Regions from separate parts of the Vibrio sp. BS-M-Sm-2 genome, predicted to be linked through region 1. Evidence: predicted binding sites of a transcription regulator. Region 1 holds the regulator's gene; the other holds the start of a gene.
What was found. Region 1 encodes CRP, which controls carbon source genes, mostly activating them, when cyclic AMP is high. Its sites were predicted from a motif close to TGTGANNNNNNTCACA; they were not measured.

Region 1 (10,961 bases):
TGTACCGTTTTACTCTTATCACATCAGCAAGGTGGTTCATTCATCGCAAAAGCTTGGCGTTAATAACGTGGTTAAGCTACTGACTTTTGGTAATAACTACACCGGATGCAGTGAAATTTGCACGTTATTCTTGCGCCCTGACTTCCGTGGTGGTTTGAACGGTCGTTTGATGTCGAAGTGCCGATTCCTACTGATGGCTGAACACCCAGAGCGTTTCTCGAAAACAATTTTTGCTGAGATGCGGGGGGTATCGGATGCCGAAGGTAATTCTCCTTTCTGGCAATGGCTGCAAGAACACTTCTTCTCGATTGATTTCACACTTGCTGATTATCTAACCGGTATTGGTAAGAAAGGCTTCATTGCTGATCTTATGCCGAAGCTACCTATCTATGTGAACCTACTGAGCAAAGAAGCTCAGGCGGTGATCGGAGAGGTTCATGACAATACGCGCCCTGCACTTAAGTTGTTGGAACGTGAAGGTTTCACCAACCGTGGCTATGTCGATATCTTTGATGCAGGCCCAACGGTTGAGTGTGATTTAAGAAACATCGAATCTGTGCGTCATGCGATTAGAGCTCAGGTGAAAATTGCAGAGCACTCAAGCTCTAAAGACTTCCTAATTGGGAATACATCATTTGAGAACTTCCGCGCAGTAGCCGCGAAAGGCGCGTATGACCAAGCAAGCGACACAGTGATTTTATCATCTGAAGTAGCAAGCGCTCTTGAAGTAAAAGAAGGCGAATTCGTTCGCATGTTGGCTCAGTAAGAGCAGCGATTATCTGTCGAAGATTTTAAGGATAGAAGTATGACTCAGTGGATAGCAGGACAGTGGGTGGCAGGTCAAGGTGACGCCATGACATCAGTAAGCCCATACAATAATGAAGTAGTGTGGCAGGGTGATAGCGCAACGCCAGCACAGGTTGAATCTGCAGTGGCAGCAGCTCGTGAAGCCTTCTTGGTTTGGAAAAAACTGAGCTTTGCAGAGCGTGAAGCGATCGTGTTGAACTTTGCTGAGAAGGTAAAAGAGAACAGCGAAGAAATTGCGCAAATCATCGCAAAAGAGACGGGTAAACCGATCTGGGAAACTCGTACTGAAGCGGGAGCGATGGCGGGTAAGATTGCTATTTCCATTCGTGCTTACCATGAGCGTACCGGTGAAGCTTCACGTGAAGCAGCTGGCAACCAGATTGTACTTCGTCATCGTCCACTAGGCGTGATGGCGGTATTTGGTCCTTACAACTTCCCAGGTCACCTACCTAACGGTCATATTGTTCCAGCTCTGCTATCGGGTAATACCGTGGTATTTAAGCCTTCAGAGCAGACACCTTGGACGGGTGAGTTTGCAATGAAGCTATGGCAAGAAGCGGGTCTTCCTGCTGGCGTAATCAATCTAGTACAAGGCGCTAAAGAGACAGGTATCGCACTAGCAGATGCTAAAGGTCTTGATGGCGTGCTGTTCACAGGTAGTGCAAATACCGGTCATATCCTACATCGTCAATTCGCGGGCCAACCGGGCAAGATGCTGGCGCTAGAGATGGGCGGTAACAACCCTATGGTAATCAGTGACCAGTTTGGTGATGCTGACGCGACGGTTTATACCATTATTCAATCGGCTTTCATCAGTGCGGGTCAACGTTGTACATGTGCACGTCGCTTGTATGTTCCTGTTGGAGAGAAGGGCGATCAACTGCTGGATAAGCTCGTTGCTGCGACCTTGAAGGTTCGTGTTGATCAGCCATTCGCTGAGCCTGCACCCTTCATGGGGCCACAAATATCTGAAGCTGCCGCTAAGTTCATTCTGGACGCGCAAGCGAATCTGCAATCGTTAGGCGGTGTGAGTCTGGTTGAAGCAAAAGCGGGTGAAGCGGCATTTGTTACTCCGGGTATTATCGATGTAACCAACATTGCTGAACTGCCTGATGAAGAGTACTTCGGCCCATTACTACAAGTGGTTCGTTACCAATCGCTAGAGCAAGCGGTTGAGTTAGCTAACGACACACGCTTTGGTTTGTCTGCTGGCTTAGTATCTACAGACGATTCTGAATGGGAATACTTCGTAGACCATATCCGCGCGGGTATTGTTAACCGTAATCGCCAACTCACAGGCGCAAGTGGTGATGCACCATTTGGTGGCCCGGGTGCTTCTGGCAACCTACGTCCAAGTGCTTACTATGCGGCGGACTATTGTGCTTACCCAATGGCTTCAATGGAAGGTGGTGAAACTCAACTGCCAGCTACGTTTAGCCCGGGCATTGAGCTTTAGTTTCTAAACAATAGATTGATGAGTCATAGGTTTATAAGCTAAAGACTTTTTGACTTAGGCTTATGAGTACTAGGCTCATTCGTTAAGTTTGAAATAAGGAAGTGGTGTTATCGCTTCCTTTTCCATCACGTCCGACACCTAGATTGGGCGGTAGATAATAATAGAACAAATATGTCACAGGCTGATGGCTGCTGACTCTGTGTCCAGCCTCTCCCTTTCTAATCCAAATTACTAGCTTGCTAGAACCTCTGACAAGGAGTCACCATGACGCCCGATCTACTCTTTAAATCACTATGGGACGATTACATTCACAGGCTGTGTCCATCGGCTGAGAAAGTGCATCACTTGCTGAAAGAAGATGAAGCGCTGATCAACGACCATATTGCACTGCGTACTTTTAATGTTGCCCCTCTCGGTATTGAAACACTAGCTAAACCTTTCCTTGAACTGGGTTACAAGGCGTGTGGAGACTACCTGTTTGAGAGCAAGAAGCTAGTCGCGAAGCATTACGAACACCCAGACCCAAAACAACCAAAAGTGTTCATCAGTGAGTTGAAGGTAGAAGAGTGCTCAAGTGAGCTACAACAGATCGTTGCTAAGTTAGTTGAGCAAGTCGATGCTAGCAAGCTGCAAGGTCATGAATTCTTGTTTGGCGGTCGCCAATGGGATTTGAGCTTCGCTGATTTCCAAGTACTAGCAAAAGAGAGCGAATACGCCTCTTGGTTAGCGGCTCACGGTTACGGTGCTAACCACTTCACGGTAAGTGTCAATCAACTGAACAAGTTCGATGAAGTACAAGCAGTGAATGATTACCTGAATGATGCTGGCTTTACGATTAACGCATCAGGCGGTGAGGTGAAAGGCTCTCCAGAGGTATTATTAGAGCAATCATCCACCATGGCAGACAAAGTCCCAGTGGCATTTATTGAAGGCAATGAGATGATTCCTGGTGGCTTCTATGAGTTTGCTAAGCGTTATGCAATGGCGAATGGTGAGCTTTATACCGGTTTTGTCGCTGCATCGGCGGATAAGATCTTCGAAAGCACCAACGGTTAAAGAAAGATACGAGCACGGGCTTTGCCCTAGAGATGCGGGTACGCTTCGCTTCGAGAGTGTTTGTGTTTGGAAGTTGTAAGTGTCCCATTCGCATCTGCTCTCTAGATCTTTAGAAAACAAAAAAGCCACCAAATTCGCATTTGGTGGCTTTCAAATTTTTGGCTCAGTTAATCGAGATTAACGAGTACCGTATACCACGATAGTTTTACCGTGTGCAGAAATTAGGTTCTGCTCTTCAAGCATCTTCAAGATACGACCAACTGTCTCACGAGAACAACCAACGATCTGGCCAATCTCTTGACGAGTGATCTTGATTTGCATGCCGTCAGGGTGAGTCATTGCATCTGGCTGTTTCGCTAGGTTTAGTAGCGTTTGAGCGATACGACCTGTTACGTCAAGGAACGCTAAGTCACCAACCTTTTGGCTAGTTACTTGTAGACGGTTTGCCATTTGCGCTGAAAGGCGCATTAGGATATCTGGGTTCACTTGGATAAGTTGACGGAATTTCTTGAAAGAAATCTCAGCTACTTCACAAGGAGATTTAGCACGAACCCAAGCAGTACGCTCTTGGTCTTCTTCGAACAAGCCAAGCTCACCGATGAAGTCGCCTTGGTTTAGGTAAGAAAGAATCATTTCCTTACCTTCTTCGTCTTTGATAAGAACTGCCACAGAACCTTTAACGATGTAGTACAAGGTTTCTGCCTTTTCACCAGCATGAATCAAAGTACTTTTTGAAGGGTACTTATGAATATGACAGTGTGAAAGGAACCACTCTAATGTTGGATCGGTTTGAGGTTTACCTAGAACCATAATATCTCACTTCCTCTGCAGGGTATGCTTGCTGCTTTCCGTATTTTAGCTAAGCCTGGATTGACTTGTAGGATAAGAGCACTCGTTGAGTGCTGCAAGCTATCTTGTGTTTCGTTTAAGAATAGTATCCTTTTTCAGGTACTATTTCTTGATTTTAATCGTGACCAAGCTACGATTTTTTACGCAAAATTGTGCACATGATCACGGTATGAAAAGTAATCAACCAGAACGCCGTTTTGTTAACCTATTTTTCCAGTTTCGATGAGCTGTTGTAGGATTGGCCTCACAATGAGTTCCATAGCAAAACTCATCTTGCCTCCTGGCACCACTAGCGTGTTATGACGAGACATAAACGAACCATCAATCATAGCCAGAAGGTAGGGGAAATCGACGTTTTTGATGCCACGCAAACGTATAACAACGAAGCTTTCGTCTAAACTTGGAATCCCTTTGGCGTTAAGTGGGTTCGATGTATCTACGGTTGGAACACGCTGAAAGTTGATGTGAGTACGCGAAAATTGCGGGGTAATGTAGTTAAGGTAATCATCCATTGAACGAACAATGGAGTCCATTACTGCTTCGCGTGAGTGGCCACGATCGCGGGTATCACGAACGAATTTTTGGATCCATTCTAGGTTTACAATTGGCACCATGCCGATCAGCAAATCGACGTGTTGAGAAACGTTAATGTCACCATCAACCACACCGCCGTGCAGGCCTTCGTAAAACATCACGTCGGAATTTTCAGGGATCTCTTGCCATGGTGTAAAGGTGCCCGGCATTTGATTGTAAGGCACGGCTTCATCGAAGGTGTGTAGGTAGCTACGTACCTTACCTGTACCTTCGTTACCGTATTTACGGAAGAATTCTTCTAGCGCACCAAAGTCGTTGGCTTGTGGACCAAAGTAGCTGATGTGCTTACCTTGTTCGCGCGCTTTTCGGATCTCGACATCCATTTCTGGTCGAGTGAAGCGATGGAAACTATCCCCTTCAACCCAAGCAGCCTTCACGTCCATCATATTGAACATTTTGCGGAAGGCTTCTGAGGTAGTGGTGGTGCCGGCTCCAGATGAACCCGTCACCGCAATAATTGGATGTTTAGCGGACATGACAACCCTTGTCGTTTGAGTAACTTACTTGTTAGCAATCGTTTTCCACTATAACACGGCTCCTTTCTAAGCGCAGCCTAGAAGCGTTTTGTCACCTGGATATCAACGGTCTCGTGCAGTTCGGAAAACACGATGCTCACGTCACCAGAAGCTAATTGATGTTTCACCTGATCAATCTTGTTTTGCAGTGAGATCTCAACGTCGCCATAGTCTGTGCCTTCACGCAGCACGAATTCTCTAATGAGGTTTTCTAGTGTCTCTGGCGCGATGTCTTGCCATGGGATGATCATAAATACTTCTCTCTTTTATGTTCATTGATATGTTGATGAGTGTGTTTAGTGGTGTTTTTAGTACAACCCCAGTTTGGGGCTGCGCTATCTTATCAAGGTTTCGCGTTTATATTTAGCAAGGCTTCGTCGTTATACTGAACCTTGGATACTTTCATAATACGCAGGTAAGGCTTCTTCTAACCAGAATCGTGGTTTGAGTGTGCTACCTGTGATGAACCCAACATGGCCGCCTTTCTGAAACAAGCGATAATCGATGTTATCCGGCAGAACGAACTTAGGAATCACATCATCGGTCATGAAAGGATCGTCTTTAGCATGGATGATCTGAGTCGGTAGCTTTATCTTATTGAGCTTAGGAAGAGCTGAGCACTGTGCGTAGTAGTCTTGCGCGTTTTTGAATCCGTGCAGGGGCGCAGTAACCCGTTCATCAAACTCATACAGCTTGTCGATCTTCTTGATGGATTCAGCCGTGATGCCGAGTTTCTCTTGTAACAGCTTCACCTTTTTCAAGGCATTCGATTTGAGTGAGTTAAGCAGGTACTTCTTATAGAACTTCGAGAAGCCGCGCTCTATGCGACTTGAACAACAGGCCAAATCAAAAGGTGCAGAGACTATCGTTGCTGCGGACAACAGTGGGTCATCTGCGTATTCCGCCAAATAGTTCGCCAACATGTTTCCGCCCAAGGAGATGCCAACCGCCACCTTTGGGTTATTCGGAAACTGAGCGTGCAGGTGTCTTAGGAAAAAGCGCGCATCTTCGACCTCACCTGAATGGTAAGCGCGAGCCAGGCGATTGGGTTTTCCGCTGCAGCCTCTGAAGTGCATCATTACCGATAACCAACCATCTTTAGCAAATGCATTCATCAGTCCATTGGCGTATGGGCTCTCAAAGCTTCCCTCTAAGCCATGGAATAGAACGAATATCGGCTTGTTACTTCGAGCATCATTGCTTGGGTTGTCACCGTCTGGTGATTCGCTCCAAGCAAGATCAAGAAAGTCACCATCGGGAGTTTCTAAGGTTTGCCAGTGAGGATGAAACAGCGCCTGTTTTCTAATAAACCGTGGCACTAAGGTTTGTAAGTGCGGATTAGAGAGACCAGCGGCTGCGGTAAATATTGTCATAAAAACGATCCATGCTTCTTTTATGGGCTTTGATAACGTGTTGAGCTTGTAACGAAACGCCCACGTTTTTATTTGAGCTTGGTTGATTCTCGGCATAAGCGCAAGGCTTTCTCTTATATGAGATACAAAAACAGGCCATGAGTAACCGGTTGAATAATATCAATGTTAGGTGCGTTAAACACTTCATTGTGCGTATTAGTCAGCGCATGCACATGAAGAGAGACAGGGCGCAGTTAAGCTTGGATCTTGATTGAATAAAAAGGAAAGAGAATGAGCTAGGGTTGAGGTGCTGGTTCAGAAAAAGCGTCGTAGAGGTTTTCTGCTCCTAATAAACGACAGTACTGAAAAGCGAGCGGTGATTGCTGGTTAGCGTAAAGCTGTAGGGAGTTTATACAGTCGACGAGATCGGACTGTTGTTGCTTTTCAAGCTGTAACTCAAACTGCAAGGCTTCACGGTATAGTGAGTCGACAACGTGTGCTTTGAGGTGTTTACGCAACTCTCGATAACTATGAAGCAGGGTTTCAGATCGGCTCAAGCATTGTTGTACCTTGTGCCATTCTTCTTCAGCAAAAGACAATTGCTGCTCATCAAGCCATTTGAGAAGCAGCAGTAGATTGACGTTGCCGTGGAACTGGTTTTGCAAAGCTAGGCACGCATCCTTTACACCGCGCACACTGTAATACTGAAGGCTAAATTGCCATAGTCGTTCCAGTGTTAGTGATATTGGGGCGTGCTCTGGGCTCATAAGCTATCCATATCCTGTTCCATCTGCTCAAGCTCTTCTTGAGTGGACATCCAATCCATTTCAACTTCTTCTAGCTGTGACTTACTGCTCGCTTGGAGAGCGAGTACTTTATTCAGTTTAGCCTTATTTTCAGCTTCATACAGTGAAGTGTCGGATAATTCTTGCTCAGCTTCTTCGAGAGATAGCGTTAACTTATCCATCTGCTTTTCAAATTGAGTGAGCTTTTTACGTAGTGGTGCCGTCAGTTTACGGAACTCGGCTTCTTTACGTTTTTGCTCTTTTTTCGCTGCTGCACTGTTGGCACCGTCTTTTGCTGGTGCCAATGCTTGTGCTTCTTTGCGCTCAACTTTCTGCTGTTCGGTCAGCCACTTGTAGTAATCGCTAAGGTCGCCATCAAACGGTGCCACTTGACGGTCGTGTACCAAATACAAGTCATCGGTAGTTGCACGCAGTAGGTAACGGTCGTGCGATACGATAACCATTGCGCCTTCAAACGTCTGCAGGGCAAAAGTCAGCGCTTGACGCATGTCGAGATCCAAGTGGTTGGTTGGTTCATCGAGTAGCAACAGGTTAGGTTTTTGCCATACCAGCAGTGCCAATACCAAACGTGCTTTTTCACCACCTGAGAATGGTGCCACTTTATCCAGTGCTTTTTCACCTTGGAAGCCAAAGCTACCTAAGTAATCACGCAGTTGCTGCTCGGTGTGTTTTGGGGCAATCTGCATCATGTGTTGTAGCGGTGTTTCTTCAGGGTGCAGGGTTTCTAATTGGTGCTGTGCAAAGTAACCAATCTTAACGCCTTGAGAATAGCTCAGTTCACCGCCTTGCTGTTTCAGTTCGCCAGAAAGCAGTTTAATCAATGTTGATTTACCTGCACCATTTCGACCAAGTAGACCAATACGGCTGCCTGGTACTAGATTCAAGCGAATCTTTTCTAGAATCAGATTGTCATCGTAGCCTGCAGATACTTCGTCCATCATCATGATTGGGTTTGGTAGTGCGTCTGGTTCTCTGAACTCAAAGCTGAATGGGTTATCAAACTGAGCAGGTAGCACTTGTTCCATTTTCTCTAGTGCTTTAATACGGCTTTGCGCTTGGCGAGCCTTTGATGCTTTGTAACGGAAACGGTCAATGTAGCTCTGCATGTGAGACATCTGCTTCTGCTGCTTTTGGTACATTGCTTGTTGCAGAATCAGCTTTTGCGCTCGCTGGTTTTCGAACGATGAGTAGTTACCCGTGTATTCATTGAGCTGTTGATTTTCAACATGCACGATGCGGTTGACGATAGGGTCTAAGAAGTCTCTATCGTGCGAGATAAGTACTAGCGTGCCAGGGTAGCTTTGTAACCAACGCTCTAGCCACATTACTGCGTCTAAGTCCAAGTGGTTGGTTGGTTCATCGAGTAGCAGTAGGTCACTGCGACACAGTAGAGCTTGCGCTAGGTTCAAACGCATGCGCCAACCACCTGAGAATTGAGTCAGGTTCCATGCCATTTGTTCTTGGCTAAAGCCTAAGCCGTCCAGTAACTCCGCAGCTCGCGCTTTGATGCTGTAACCACCTATGGTCTCAATCTTGCCGTGAATTTCTGCTACCAAGGTGCCGTTGTCGGCTTGTTCAGCTTTCTCTAGTTGATCTTCAAGGCCACGATATTCGCGGTCGCCATCAATCACGTATTCAATTGCTGTTCTTTCTAATGCTGGTGTTTCTTGGGCAACCCAAGCCATTTCCCAATGGGCAGGTTTGCTGAATGAGCCTGCATCAATAGACAGTTCGTCCTTAATTAAGGCGAATAGCGTAGATTTACCACAGCCGTTTTTACCAACCAAACCGATCTTGTCGCCGGGGTGAAAAGTCGCAGATGCTTGGTCGAGGAGTGGCTTACCGCCGCGTAGCAATTGAATATCAGAGAAAGTAATCATAATTGAAGTAGCATAGAAATTAGAGGTGAACAGACGCCTGCATAGTAGGCTGAAACCAGATAAAAGTCGATCACAATGCAATTTGCGTTATGATGCCAATAACATATTAATAACTTTTGCTTAAATTCTTGTGGCCTTGCCACCGTTTAGCTTTCAAAGGAATGTTTCAAAGGAATGAGTAATACTCCCTCGACAGACAAACCCGTGCCAAAGGTGCTGGTCATCTATGCGCACCCAGAGCCGCAAACCTCTATCGCTAACCAGATCATGGTTAAAAAGATAGAGTCACTTGGGAATGTCAAAATTCACGATCTCTACGCCATCTATCCGGACTTCTTTATTGATGTGCCTTCCGAGCATGAATTGCTGCTTGAATATGATGTGATTGTGTTCCAACACCCTTTGTTTATGTATTCATGTCCTTCATTGTTGAAAGAGTGGTTTGATCGCGTGTTAGGTAAGGGTTTTGCATTTGGTGAGCAAAGCGCACTTAAGGGCAAATACTGGCGCAGTGTGATTACTACTGGTGGTAAAGAAGAGGCGTTTGGTGCCGCAGGCTATAATAAATATCCATTACAAGAGATTTTGCAACCATTCGAGCTAACCGCGGCTTTGTGTCAGATGAATTGGATATCCCCTTTGGTTTTACACTGGGCACGTAATGTCACCGATATGACGCGTTACCAACACGCAGAAGCGTATCGAAATTGGTTGCGAGACCCGCTACAAGATATAGGAGCAGATGATGGCTCTGACTAATGATTTTCTACAAAGTAGCGTTATATTTTTAGCGGCTGCTGTGGTTGCGGTTCCTATTGCGCAGCGAGCTGGCTTGGGGTCAGTACTCGGTTACTTATTAGCTGGTGTAGCGATTGGCCCGTGGGGACTTGGCTTAATCAGTGACGTAGAGGCGATTCTGCACTTCTCCGAATTCGGGGTGGTACTGCTGCTCTTTCTGATTGGCTTAGAACTTAACCCCAAAAAACTGTGGCAGATGCGAGCCCCCATCCTCGGGTTAGGTGGCGCGCAAGTGCTGATTACCACTCTGATCATCACCGCTATCGCCTGTATGTTCGGTTTAACTTGGCAAACGAGTCTAGTAATAGGTATGGGCTTAGCACTGTCTTCGACCGCGATTGCCTTGCGTGTTATTGAAGAGCGAGAACTTGGTGGCAAAGAAGCAGGTCAGTCAGGCTTTGCAGTACTACTTTTTCAAGATATCGCTGTTATACCAATGCTAGCTATGCTGCCTCTGCTTGCGGGGAATACCGGCGGCAGCTGGGCTGACATGCTTTGGATGCTGGGTGGCGTGATTGGTTTACTGGTCGGTGGCCATTTCTTGTTGAGACCGCTATTCCGATACGTAGTAATGAGTGGCGTACGTGAATTGTTCACCGTCGCAGCGCTGTTATTGGTAATTGGTATTGCCGTAATCATGCAACAGATAGGCTTGTCGATGGCATTGGGTACTTTCCTAGCAGGCGTACTTCTGGCTGAAAGTGAATATCGACATGAGCTTGAAATCGCCATCGACCCATTCAAAGGGTTATTGCTTGGTTTGTTCTTTATTTCTGTGGGGATGGCGGTGAACTTAGGTTTACTCGCTGAAAGCCCATTCGCGATACTGATTGCCGTTTCTGCATTGG
Region 2 (10,961 bases), on a different replicon from region 1:
TCGCCACCCTCTTCTACGAAGGCTAAGAACGCTTGTGCACGGTCGCTGTTCTTGTCTAGATGACGAGTCTTAAATTCTGCGAATAACAGAGGCAAGATGCTCATCTTAAGTTCAGACACTTCGGTGTAGTTTACCCAGTGTGCTTCACGCGCTTTTTGTAGACGTTGTTGGAACTCTGCGCTGCCTACCGTTTGTTGTGCTTCTGCACTTAGTGCGAATTCAGGTACTGAACTCACATCAATGTATAGGATGTTCAACCAGCGACGAGAAGACGGGCTGTATGGGCTCGCGCCTTCAGGGTTCGCAGGAAACAATGAGTGGATTGGGTTTAGACCAACGAAATCCCCACCGCGAGAAGCGATATCAGCAACAAGCTGTTTTAGGTCACCGAAATCACCAATACCCCAGTTGTGCTGAGTTCTTAGTGTGTAAAGTTGAACACTTGGTCCCCACAGCTTTTTGCCTTGCTCGATTGGTGACTGCTTGAAACACGCTTTTGGCGTAATAATCAGTGTCATCTCGTAAGGCTTCTTACGGCGCTTACGGCTCACAATTAGCTTGTGATAACCCCATGCCAAATCACTTGGCAATGCAAACACTAAAGGGCCACCCTCGGCACGCTCGTCACGAACGACTTGAGATTGAAGATAGCCTTCAAGTACCTCTCCTTGCTCGGTTTCTAAGCGCCAGCTGAACTCACTTTCACGAGCACTCACACCTAGATTAAGCGCCACTTCTACTGGCTCACCGTCACGCAAGACAAGAACTGGGTCTAGTACATCTTTTTTGTGTTTTCTTTCTGCTGACTTAAGCAGTGCATCATCGCTGCTTGTATCGTAGCCCAACGAAGCCAATAGAGACGTAATCGTCTCGTCTGATACTTGTGCTTCATCGCCCCACGCACTAACGTAACTGTCGGCAATGTTTGCCATTTCTGCGACTTGTTTTAATACGGTCTGTTCTTTCATCGCTCTCTCCGAAAACGTTCTGACGCTTTCTATTTTGTAGGGTTGTTATCTAATTTGTTACTAATCAATTAGCTTGTGACAATCAGTTTGTAAGCATTGCTACCGGATAAGCCATCTGTTTGCTCACAAGCTAATTGAGCCAAGGCAGAAACTGCCTTGGCTACTTTTGGAACTATTAACGGTTAACCGCTTCAAGTTTCCAGATGTTGTTCACGTAGTCGCGGATAGAGCGGTCTGATGTGAACTTACCAACCAATGCTGTGTTAAGAATCGCTTTCTTAGCCCAACCTGCTTGGTCTTTGTATTGCGTGCCCATGTCTTCGTGCGCTTTCACGTAAGATGCGAAGTCAGCAAGACATAGGTATGGGTCACCACCGTCTAGCAGGCTATCAAACGTTGCACGTAGAAGACCTGGTTGACCTGGAGTGAACTCATCGCCAGTCAATAGATCTAGAGATGCTTTCAGTAGTGGATCTGCATTGTAGTAGTCGTATGGGTTGTAGCCCTGAGCTTTCAGTGCTTGAACGCCATCAACGTCTAGGCCGAAGATGTAGATGTTCTCATCGCCAACTTCTTCACGAATCTCAACGTTCGCGCCATCCATCGTACCGATAGTTAGAGCGCCGTTTAGAGCCATCTTCATGTTGCCCGTACCTGATGCTTCTTTACCAGCCAGTGAGATTTGCTGAGAAACGTCTGCTGCAGGGATGATGATTTCAGCCATGCTTACACGGTAGTCAGGGATGAATACCACTTTAAGCTTGTTGCCGATGCGAGGATCGTTGTTGATCTTCTCTGCAATCTTGTTAACTGCGAAGATGATCTCTTTCGCTAGGTGGTAACCCGGTGCTGCTTTCGCTGCGAAGAAACATACGCGAGGCTCACACTCGAAACCAGGTTCGTTAAGAATACGGTGGTACAGAGATAGAATGTGTAGCAAATCTAGGTGCTGACGCTTGTATTCGTGAAGACGCTTGATTTGAACGTCGAAAATAGCGTTAGTATCTAGCTCGATACCCATGTTCTCTTGAACCCAATCAGCAAGACGCTGTTTGTTTTCTTTCTTAACAGCCATGAATTCTTTTTGGAATTTCGCGTCTGTTGCAAACTTAGCGATGCCTTCTAGCTGCTCAAGTTTTGCAGGCCACTCAGTACCGATCTTGCCAGTAATTAGTGTAGATAGACCTGGGTTACAGAACTTCAACCAACGACGTGGCGTGATGCCGTTTGTTACGTTAGTCAGTTTACCTGGGAAGATTTCGTTGAACTCTGGGAACAAGTCTTTCTTAACCAGTTGAGAGTGAAGTGCAGCTACGCCGTTTACTTTGTAAGAACCAATCACACATAGGTTTGCCATGCGAACCATGCGGTGGAAACCCTCTTGGATGATAGAAAGCTTCGCTTGCTTCTCACCGTCACCAGGCCACATCTTGCGAACTTCTTGCATGAAGCGGTGGTTGATTTCAAAGATGATTTCCATGTGACGTGGAAGAAGACGATTGATCAAAGATTCAGACCAAGTTTCTAGCGCTTCTGGAAGTAATGTGTGGTTCGTGTAAGCGAACGTGTGAGCACTGATTTCCCATGCTTGATCCCAAGATAGACCTTTCTCGTCAATCAGGATGCGCATTAGCTCAGGAATCGCAATCGTTGGGTGCGTATCGTTAAGCTGAATCGTTTCTTGCTTAGGCAGATCTTCTAGAGCAAAACCTGCTGCTTCGTGGCGACGTAGAATATCGCGAACCGATGCTGCTGAGTGGAAGTACTGCTGCATTAGACGCAGTGTTTTACCTTTCTCGTGGTTGTCATTCGGGTAAAGAACCTTAGTAATGTTACCTGCATCGATTAGCGAGTGTTGCGCTTCGAAGTAATCACCGTTATTGAAGCTTGCTAGTGAGAATGGTGCGATTGCCTGACATTCCCAAAGACGCAGCGGGTAAACCGTGCTTGACTCGTAACCTACGATTGGTAGATCCCAAGGCATTGCTTTTACTTCCATACCTGGAACCCAAGTACGTACTTCTTTACCGTCGATGAATTCAACTTCTACATGACCGTAAAAACCAATGTGTTGTGCTAGTTCTGGACGAGCTACTTCCCATGGGTAACCTTCAACACCACGCCATGCGTCAGGTGCTTCTTGCTGGCGACCGTCTTGGAAAGACTGTTTGAATAGACCGTATTCGTAGTGAAGACCGTAGCCTACTGTTGGGTATTCTTGAGCGGCACAAGAATCCATGAAACAAGCAGCAAGACGACCAAGACCACCATTACCTAGTGATGGGTCGCGTTCTTCTTCTAGAAGGTCAGTTAGGTTTTGACCTAGCTCTTCCATTGCATGCGTGATCTGTTCGTATAGACCCATGCTGATCAGGTTGTTACCTGTTAGACGGCCAATCAAAAACTCTAATGAAAGGTAGTTAACGCTTTTCGCGTTCTTAATTTTTTCATCGTTTTCAGTTTCTAGCAGGTCGAATGTTGTGAGTTCTGCTAATGCGCGACCCATTGCTAGGTACCATGCGCGGCTATCCGCGTTTTCAATCGTTGTTGCGTAGGTTGCAGATAAATGCTTCTTAACGCTTTCTTGGAACGACACTTTATCGAAAGTTTTTTGCTGAGTTGGTTTCATTTCAGAAATCTCGCTTTAATAGTTCTAATTCATCTGTGACATATCGTGCATGGTCACCATAAACTAAACATCCTCCCGCTAACGCGACTAACTAGGAGTAGATGGGAGGGCGTAGGGGGCGTACCGACTTAGGGTTAGTGATCTGACTCTCATGTTCTGACTTCGAACAAAAACTTGAAGTGACTAAGATCACAAGCTCCCGTTCGATAACTTAACTTCAATTAATGTGACTTTTATTTAACCAGATTAAAGTCATTGTCAAATCTGAGTTTCAGATCACGAAAATAATTTCCAGCTCTCATCTTTTGCATAGATCCCCGTGTAGGGAGGAACGAAGTCACATTCACAAACCAACCCACAACGTGAGCAAAGTCTCAAATAAAGGGCGTAGACACCCAAAAACATGCAGGAGCGCAAGGTTTCTGAGGAGGATCATAGTCGGTAACGTTTTGCTTCACGTAATATGAGTAAAGACTTAAGTAATTAGGCTAATGTCATTGGAATGCACTCAACAATAGATTGGGATATTCCAGAACATAGCCACGGAATAGGTGTAAAACTTCGATATGTGGATCCCTTCGAAACTGACTCGTCCCGGCCGCTTACATAATGCAATCCTACGACCTAGGGTTCTCGATCTGCTTCACAATGCAGATTGCTATAAGCTTGTGTTGTTCCGCTCTCCAGCGGGCTACGGTAAAACCACCATGGCTGCACAATGGCTGGTAGATAAACCCAATGTGGGTTGGTACAGCATTGATGATAGTGACAACGATGCCTTCCGCTTTATCAACTACCTACTTCAATCACTTAATAAAGCGACTCAAAATGCCTGTCCGAATGCCCAAAAACTGGCAGAAAAACGACAGTTTTCATCGCTGCATTCTTTATTGAGTGAAGTGTTCGCCGAGATGTCGGAATTCCATCACGAATGTTTTCTGGTGTTGGATGACTATCACTTGGTCAACAATGACGACATCCACGAAGCCATGCGCTTCTTCCTCAAACACATGCCCGACAACCTAACGTTGGTTGCTACCAGTCGAGGTACCCCACCACTTGGTACAGCAAACCTGCGCGTTCGTGACTTAATGATCGAATTAGGTAATGACTCGTTGGCGTTTGATACCGAAGAAACCACACGCTTTTTCAACCAACGCGTAGCTGACGGCATTGATGACACCACTGCAGACAGTATTTGTAGTTATGTAGAGGGTTGGCCTTCTGCACTGCAACTTATCGCGCTACAGGCACAACACCAAAAACGCACCCTGGCACAGTCCGCAGAGTCTTTCTCTCACTTTAACCACGCCCATCTTTGGGACTATTTGGTTGAAGAAGTATTCGACCTGCTAGACAAAGAAACCCGACAGTTCTTGATGCAATGTTCTGTGCTTGATCACTTCAACGATGAGCTTGTGTGTGCACTTACACAGCGTGAAGATGCGTTAGGTATGATCGAGTCACTCAACCGTTTTGGTTTGTTCATCTACCCGCTTGAAGGTGAAAAGAACTGGTATCGCTTCCATAACTTGTTTGGTGAATTCCTCGCACATGAGCGTCAAGCTCGAATTCCTCAACAGGAAGCTGAACTGCATCGAAGTGCTGCAAAAGCGTGGATCAAGCAAAACACTCCACACCAAGCTCTGCGTCACGCACAGCGCGCTGAAGATCCAGAACTGATCATTCAAATCCTGACTGAGCACGGTTGGCCGATGTTCAACCAAGGTGAGCTTTCATCTTTAGAGATGGCGATCAAGCAACTGACTACTGATCAACTCTACAGCGAGCCAAAGCTTTCAATGCTGCGCGCATGGTTGGCACAAAGTCAGCACCGCTATGACCAAGTGGGTACTTTGTTGGAAGAGGCTGAGACTCAATATCAAGCTCGAAACATTGAACTCGATACTCAACAGCAAGGCCAATACAACGCCTTACGTGCACAAGTTGCCATTAACAGCAATGAGCCTGAAAAAGCATTGGAATTGGCTGAGCTTTCGTTGAGCCAACTGAACACCACCGTTTATCGTAGCCGCATTGTCGCAACCTCAGTTGTGGGCGAAGTGAATCACGTAATGGGTAACCTAAGCCGTGCGCTACCGATGATGCAACAAACCGAAAAACTGGCACGTCAGTATCAGGTTTACCATCAGGCTCTATGGGCGATTCTGCAACAAAGCGAAATCTTGATTGCTCAAGGTTATGTTCAAGCGGCATTTGAACTGCAAGACAGTGCATTCAAATTGATTGAAGAACATCAGCTTCAATACGTACCTCTGCACGAATTCTTATTGCGTGTCCGCGCTCAGATCTTCTGGTGTTGGAACCGATTGGATGAAGCGGAAGAGTGCTGCTACAAAGGCTTAGATATCCTTGGCCACCACTCTCCGAGTAAACATCTGCACAGCTATTCTATGCTGGCTCGTATTTCACTAAGTCGCGGCGAGATTGATAAAGCGTCGAAATTTATTGACCAAATCCAACACCTTCTGCGTCAATCGACTTACCACGTAGATTGGACAGCGAATGCGTCACTTTCTCTGATCTTATTCTGGCAAGTGAAAGGCGATAAAGACGCAATCCGCGACTGGTTGAGCGTTGCTGTTCGACCTGAATCGGCAAGCAACCACTTCTGCCAGCTTCAATGGAGAAACATCGTTCGTGCTCACATCATCCTTGAGCAATACGAAGAGGCCGAAGAAGCGCTGACTTTCCTTAAGAGTGAAGCCCAGCGTTCGCACCTGATTACAGACACCAACCGCAACTTGATCGTTGAAGCCGTGTTACGTACACAAATTAACGATGAAGACAGCGCACGTGTACTGCTTGAAGAAGCGCTTCATATGACTAACCAAACCGGTATGGTCGGTAACTTCTTAGTAGACGGTGGGACTATCGGGCATATCTTGGATAAGTTGAGCAACAAGCCTGGCTTAGGTGACTTAGAACGTCACCGCGCACAACAAATCATGAAGGATATCTCCACCACCCAGCGCAGTCGCTCGGTTCACTTCGATGAAGACTTTGTTGAGAACTTGGTTAATCACCCGAATATTCCTGAGCTTGTGCGCACTAGCCCACTCACCCAGCGTGAATGGCAAGTACTTGGTCTGATCTATTCAGGGTTCAGTAATGAGCAGATCGCTCAAGAACTCGATGTAGCAGGTACCACGATCAAGACTCACATCCGTAACCTTTACCAAAAGCTCAACATTGCTAACCGTAAAGAAGCGATCAGCACAGCGGAGAACTTGCTGCAGTTGATGGGGTACTAAAACAGGTTCACGATTCGAGATTGATTCGAGATTGATTCGAGATTGATTCGAGATTGATTCGAGATTGATTCGAGATTGATTCGAGATTGATTCGAGAAAGCATAAGCTAGTCACCGATGGTGGCTGGCTTTTTTTTCGCTTGGAAAATGAGGGATAACCGATAAAAACTAGAGATAACCAAACGACAGGCAAAAAAATAGCCAACCGCAATAATCGCGATTGGCTCTATATATTTGTGAACAATCATAAGTTCACTAACAACGTCAGTTGGCTAGGTGACCCTCGGCTTAAGAAGGGTCAATGTACATAATGCAGTTAGCGTGCCAACTTTTATTCGACGTTTTATAAGCCCTGCATCGCATAAAAACCATGAATTTGTCATGCGAATTGCAAAGTGCATTTGCATAATGCAACCAAGATGCAATATCGATAAGAGATCAGTTTCATCTCTACTGTTAATGACAAATTACTAAGTGGTTGTATTTTAAATGTTAGGCAAATGTTCACTTCAACTTATTGCCTTACAGTTAAGAGAGTAATAAAAGCCCTTCCCCAATGGCATATTCATACTTTTTTTACACTAAAGTTTGTATACTGCACAAAATCACCCTCAACTCTATGAAGCAATGAACTACTTAAGTACTTTTTTCAAAGGCATGGCGATGGGCGCAGCAGACGTTGTTCCTGGCGTGTCGGGCGGAACCATCGCATTCATCACTGGTATCTACGATACGCTGCTAGAAAGCATTCGAAGAATTAACCCTAGCGTACTTGGCTTATGGAAACGTGAAGGCTTCAAAGCCGCGTTTAATCACATCAATGGTTTCTTCCTAATTTCACTGTTCGCAGGCGTATTCACGAGCATTGCGACATTTGCAAAACTGATTTCTTGGTTGTTGGTCACCCACCCCGTTCCACTGTGGTCTTTCTTCTTTGGCCTGATATTGGTGTCGGTTTTCCATATTCTTAAGCAAGTAGAAAAGCGCGATATGATTCGATTCGTGTTTTTACTGCTTGGCGTTGCTTTCGCTTACAGCATTACCGTGCTTAAGCCGCTGCAAATGGAACCAACCAGCATCAATGTTCTGATTGCAGGTGCGATTGCGATCTGCGCGATGATTTTACCGGGTATTTCAGGCAGCTTTATCCTGCTTCTAATTGGCATGTATGGCCCAGTACTTGGCGCCGTTAAATCGTTTCAAATCGATGTGCTTGCCCTATTCCTTGGCGGCTGTGTGATTGGTCTACTGACTTTCTCACATGTACTGTCTTGGCTATTGCGTTCATTCCGCGACTTCACGCTTGTGTTCTTAACCGGTTTGATGATCGGTACGCTACCTAAGATTTGGCCGTGGAAAGAGACCATCAGCTGGCGCACAAACTCAAAAGGTGAACAAGTTCCTCTGATTCAAGAAAACCTATCACCGTTTGATTTTGAAGCCGTAACCTCTCAGCCTTCTCAGCTGGTCATGGCGATTGTGATGATGTTTGTTGCGATTGCCTTGGTTCTAGGACTAGAGAAATTTGCAGAGCGCAACGCTGACTAATCATTCAGCCAACTTCTGGAAAGCGTTTAAAACAGATAATGCTTAAAAATACTAAGCTCACCTCTCGATTAAACAAACAAAAGCGAAGCCAATAGCTTCGCTTTTTTAGTTCTACCATACGCACAAAATTGCTTTTTGATACAAGCACGTATTGAGGGGTATGATAACATCGCCGCTCTTATAAAATTAGATGAGAACACGACATGCACTCTGCATTAAAGGTTGCTGCTGTTGGGATCGCTCTCGTGGCAGGCTTTTATGGGCCGCAAGCAATTCAGCAATTTAAATCAGCGATGGAGCAAGCCTCTGCTGACGTTAACTTAGATGATTACTGCATGCTTTCAACCACATCGTGTGAGCAAAATGCGGTTGCGATGACACTCGATAGTGAAACGGCTCAGCCACTCGTTCCAAGCAAAATCAAAGTCGTTTGGGAAGGCGCAGCTTCTGACACATTAATGCTGTCGCTTATTGGCTTAGAAATGGAAATGGGATCTGCTCGTTTTCAATTAAAGAGCATTGGCAATAATACCTATGAAGGTGATGTGATTTTACCTGTATGCACCATGGATAAAATGACTTGGCTTGGCGAACTCACTGATGGTGTCGATACTGTAAACCCTGCAATAAGGATGGCAAGATGAGTAGAAATTGGTCGTTAGCATTGGTTGTTGCTTTTGTACTTGGCTTTGGTATCAAAAGTTATCTTGATGGGCAAAACGAAACTCAAGAAAAACACGCTGCAAAACAAGAGTTCTCCGCAACGACTCTTTTCGGTAAAGATAACCAGCCAACGGAAATCTTTGACCAAACCGATGACAGAATCCGTATCGTTTACTTCGGTTTCACACGCTGCCCAGATGTCTGCCCTACCTCACTAGCAATGTTAGCTGGCGCACTTAACCAAGTCTCTGACGAAGCAAAAGCCAAGATTCGCCCGATGTTTGTCTCGCTTGACCCTGAGCGTGACGCCGCAGAAGCTTCTTACGAATACGCACAATACTTCCACCCAATGATGGAAGGGTTAAGTGGCCCGTTAGATGTGACAACAACGCTTGCACATAACTACGGTGTTATTTTCAGAAAGACCAAGCTTGAAGGTTCAGAGTTGGAATATACCCTTGACCACAGCTCATATTTTTATTTTTTAAAGCCCGACGGTACCTTGATTACTAAAGTACCGCACACGTTAACACCAGCACCAATTGTTGACGCTATCAACAAGCTGACGCAGTAAAACGTAACAACAAAGAACTTAACGAATAAAGTTCAAACCTAAAGTCAGGTCCCAGACCAAAACATAAAAATAAGGACAACAACATGAAGTTAAAAGCACTTGCTCTAGCAGGCTTATTGCTCACTCCCTTTGCTCACGCGAATAGCGACATTATGGTTCACGACGCGTACGCACGTGCAACACCGCCTTCAGCAGTGAACAGCGCGGTATTCACGACTCTGATGAACCACAGTGACAAAGATCGCGCTATTGTTTCTGCGACTACACCCGCAGCAGGCAAAGTAGAGCTTCATGATGTTATCGTTGATGGCGACGTAATGAAGATGCGCCAAGTTCATGAGATCACAATTCCTGCGAATGGTGAAGCGGTACTTAAACCTGGCAGCCTGCACATTATGTTGTTCGACCTAAAAGATGGTCTAAAAGAAGGTGAGCAGATCGAGATGACTCTGACTTTCGCTAACGGTGAAACGCAAACCTTTGAAGCGCCAGTTAAGAAAGTAATGAGCGGCATGAAAAAGATGAATCACGATCATCACTAATCGGATTCACAATCAATGAAATAAATTAAGCCACGATGACTTCTCGCCATCGTGGCTTTTTGCTAAACTGAGCGCGCTTTTTATTCAAAGCCTGACCACATTAATAACCAAGGAGAATAGAAGATGATTGTAATGAACACACTAAAACTGGCAGTAAAAGTAACGCGTTAATTTGTTTGGTTAATCAAACTTAAACACCGAGCTACCAACTTATCGTCATCCATTGACGACCGCACACTTTTACCCGGTTTACACTTGCTCGCACATGATCAAGGCATGCACATGACGCATGAATCAATCCGGGGTCCTATCTATTTGAATTCGACCCAAACTCTAAAGCATTTTTGACGTTTCGACGCTTTTAAATTCATACCATCAAAGCTCGCACGTCTGGGTAAATAGACATGAATTCACAAAACGCATTTTCTCATCCAATGTCACTTCAACAACTTGGATGGCAACCTGTATTCCAACAACAACTGACACTCGAAGACTATGACCATTCCGCCATTGCTCGTATCGTCGCACATCACCGTAGTGGCTATACATTAGCATCAGAGCAAGGTGAAATTGTTCTACCCATCCACCAAAACCAACCGGCAATGACCGTTGGCGACTGGGTGATTTTGAACTCTGATCTGCAATTCGACCGCTTACTAGACCGTCAATCGCTCTTCCGCCGTAAAGCTGCTGGCAGTCGCGTAGCTGAACAATATATTTCAGCCAATATCGACACCGTTTTTATCGTGGTTTCGTTAAATAA

Region 2: a site for CRP is predicted at 3,776-3,791, ahead of AB8613_RS19670 (glycogen/starch/alpha-glucan phosphorylase). Genes of this name have one in related genera too.

Annotation. Positions count from the first base shown of each region.
Region 1 is NZ_CP167894.1:2,236,268-2,247,228, forward strand. It holds gene astA (arginine N-succinyltransferase) at 1-766, shown strand, start outside; gene astD (succinylglutamate-semialdehyde dehydrogenase) at 806-2,263, shown strand; gene AB8613_RS10145 (DUF1338 domain-containing protein) at 2,528-3,319, shown strand; gene crp (cAMP-activated global transcriptional regulator CRP) at 3,497-4,129, opposite strand; gene AB8613_RS10155 (phosphoribulokinase) at 4,369-5,238, opposite strand; gene AB8613_RS10160 (YheU family protein) at 5,316-5,528, opposite strand; gene AB8613_RS10165 (hydrolase) at 5,658-6,650, opposite strand; gene AB8613_RS10170 (TIGR02444 family protein) at 6,926-7,396, opposite strand; gene AB8613_RS10175 (ABC transporter ATP-binding protein) at 7,393-9,315, opposite strand; gene kefG (glutathione-regulated potassium-efflux system ancillary protein KefG) at 9,490-10,074, shown strand; gene kefB (glutathione-regulated potassium-efflux system protein KefB) at 10,061-10,961, shown strand, end outside.
Region 2 is NZ_CP167895.1:800,247-811,207, reverse strand. It holds gene malQ (4-alpha-glucanotransferase) at 1-968, opposite strand, end outside; gene AB8613_RS19670 (glycogen/starch/alpha-glucan phosphorylase) at 1,144-3,597, opposite strand; gene malT (HTH-type transcriptional regulator MalT) at 4,164-6,872, shown strand; gene AB8613_RS19660 (DUF368 domain-containing protein) at 7,499-8,419, shown strand; gene AB8613_RS19655 (hypothetical protein) at 8,623-9,063, shown strand; gene AB8613_RS19650 (SCO family protein) at 9,060-9,656, shown strand; gene AB8613_RS19645 (copper chaperone PCu(A)C) at 9,740-10,198, shown strand; gene rsgA (ribosome small subunit-dependent GTPase A) at 10,603-10,961, shown strand, end outside.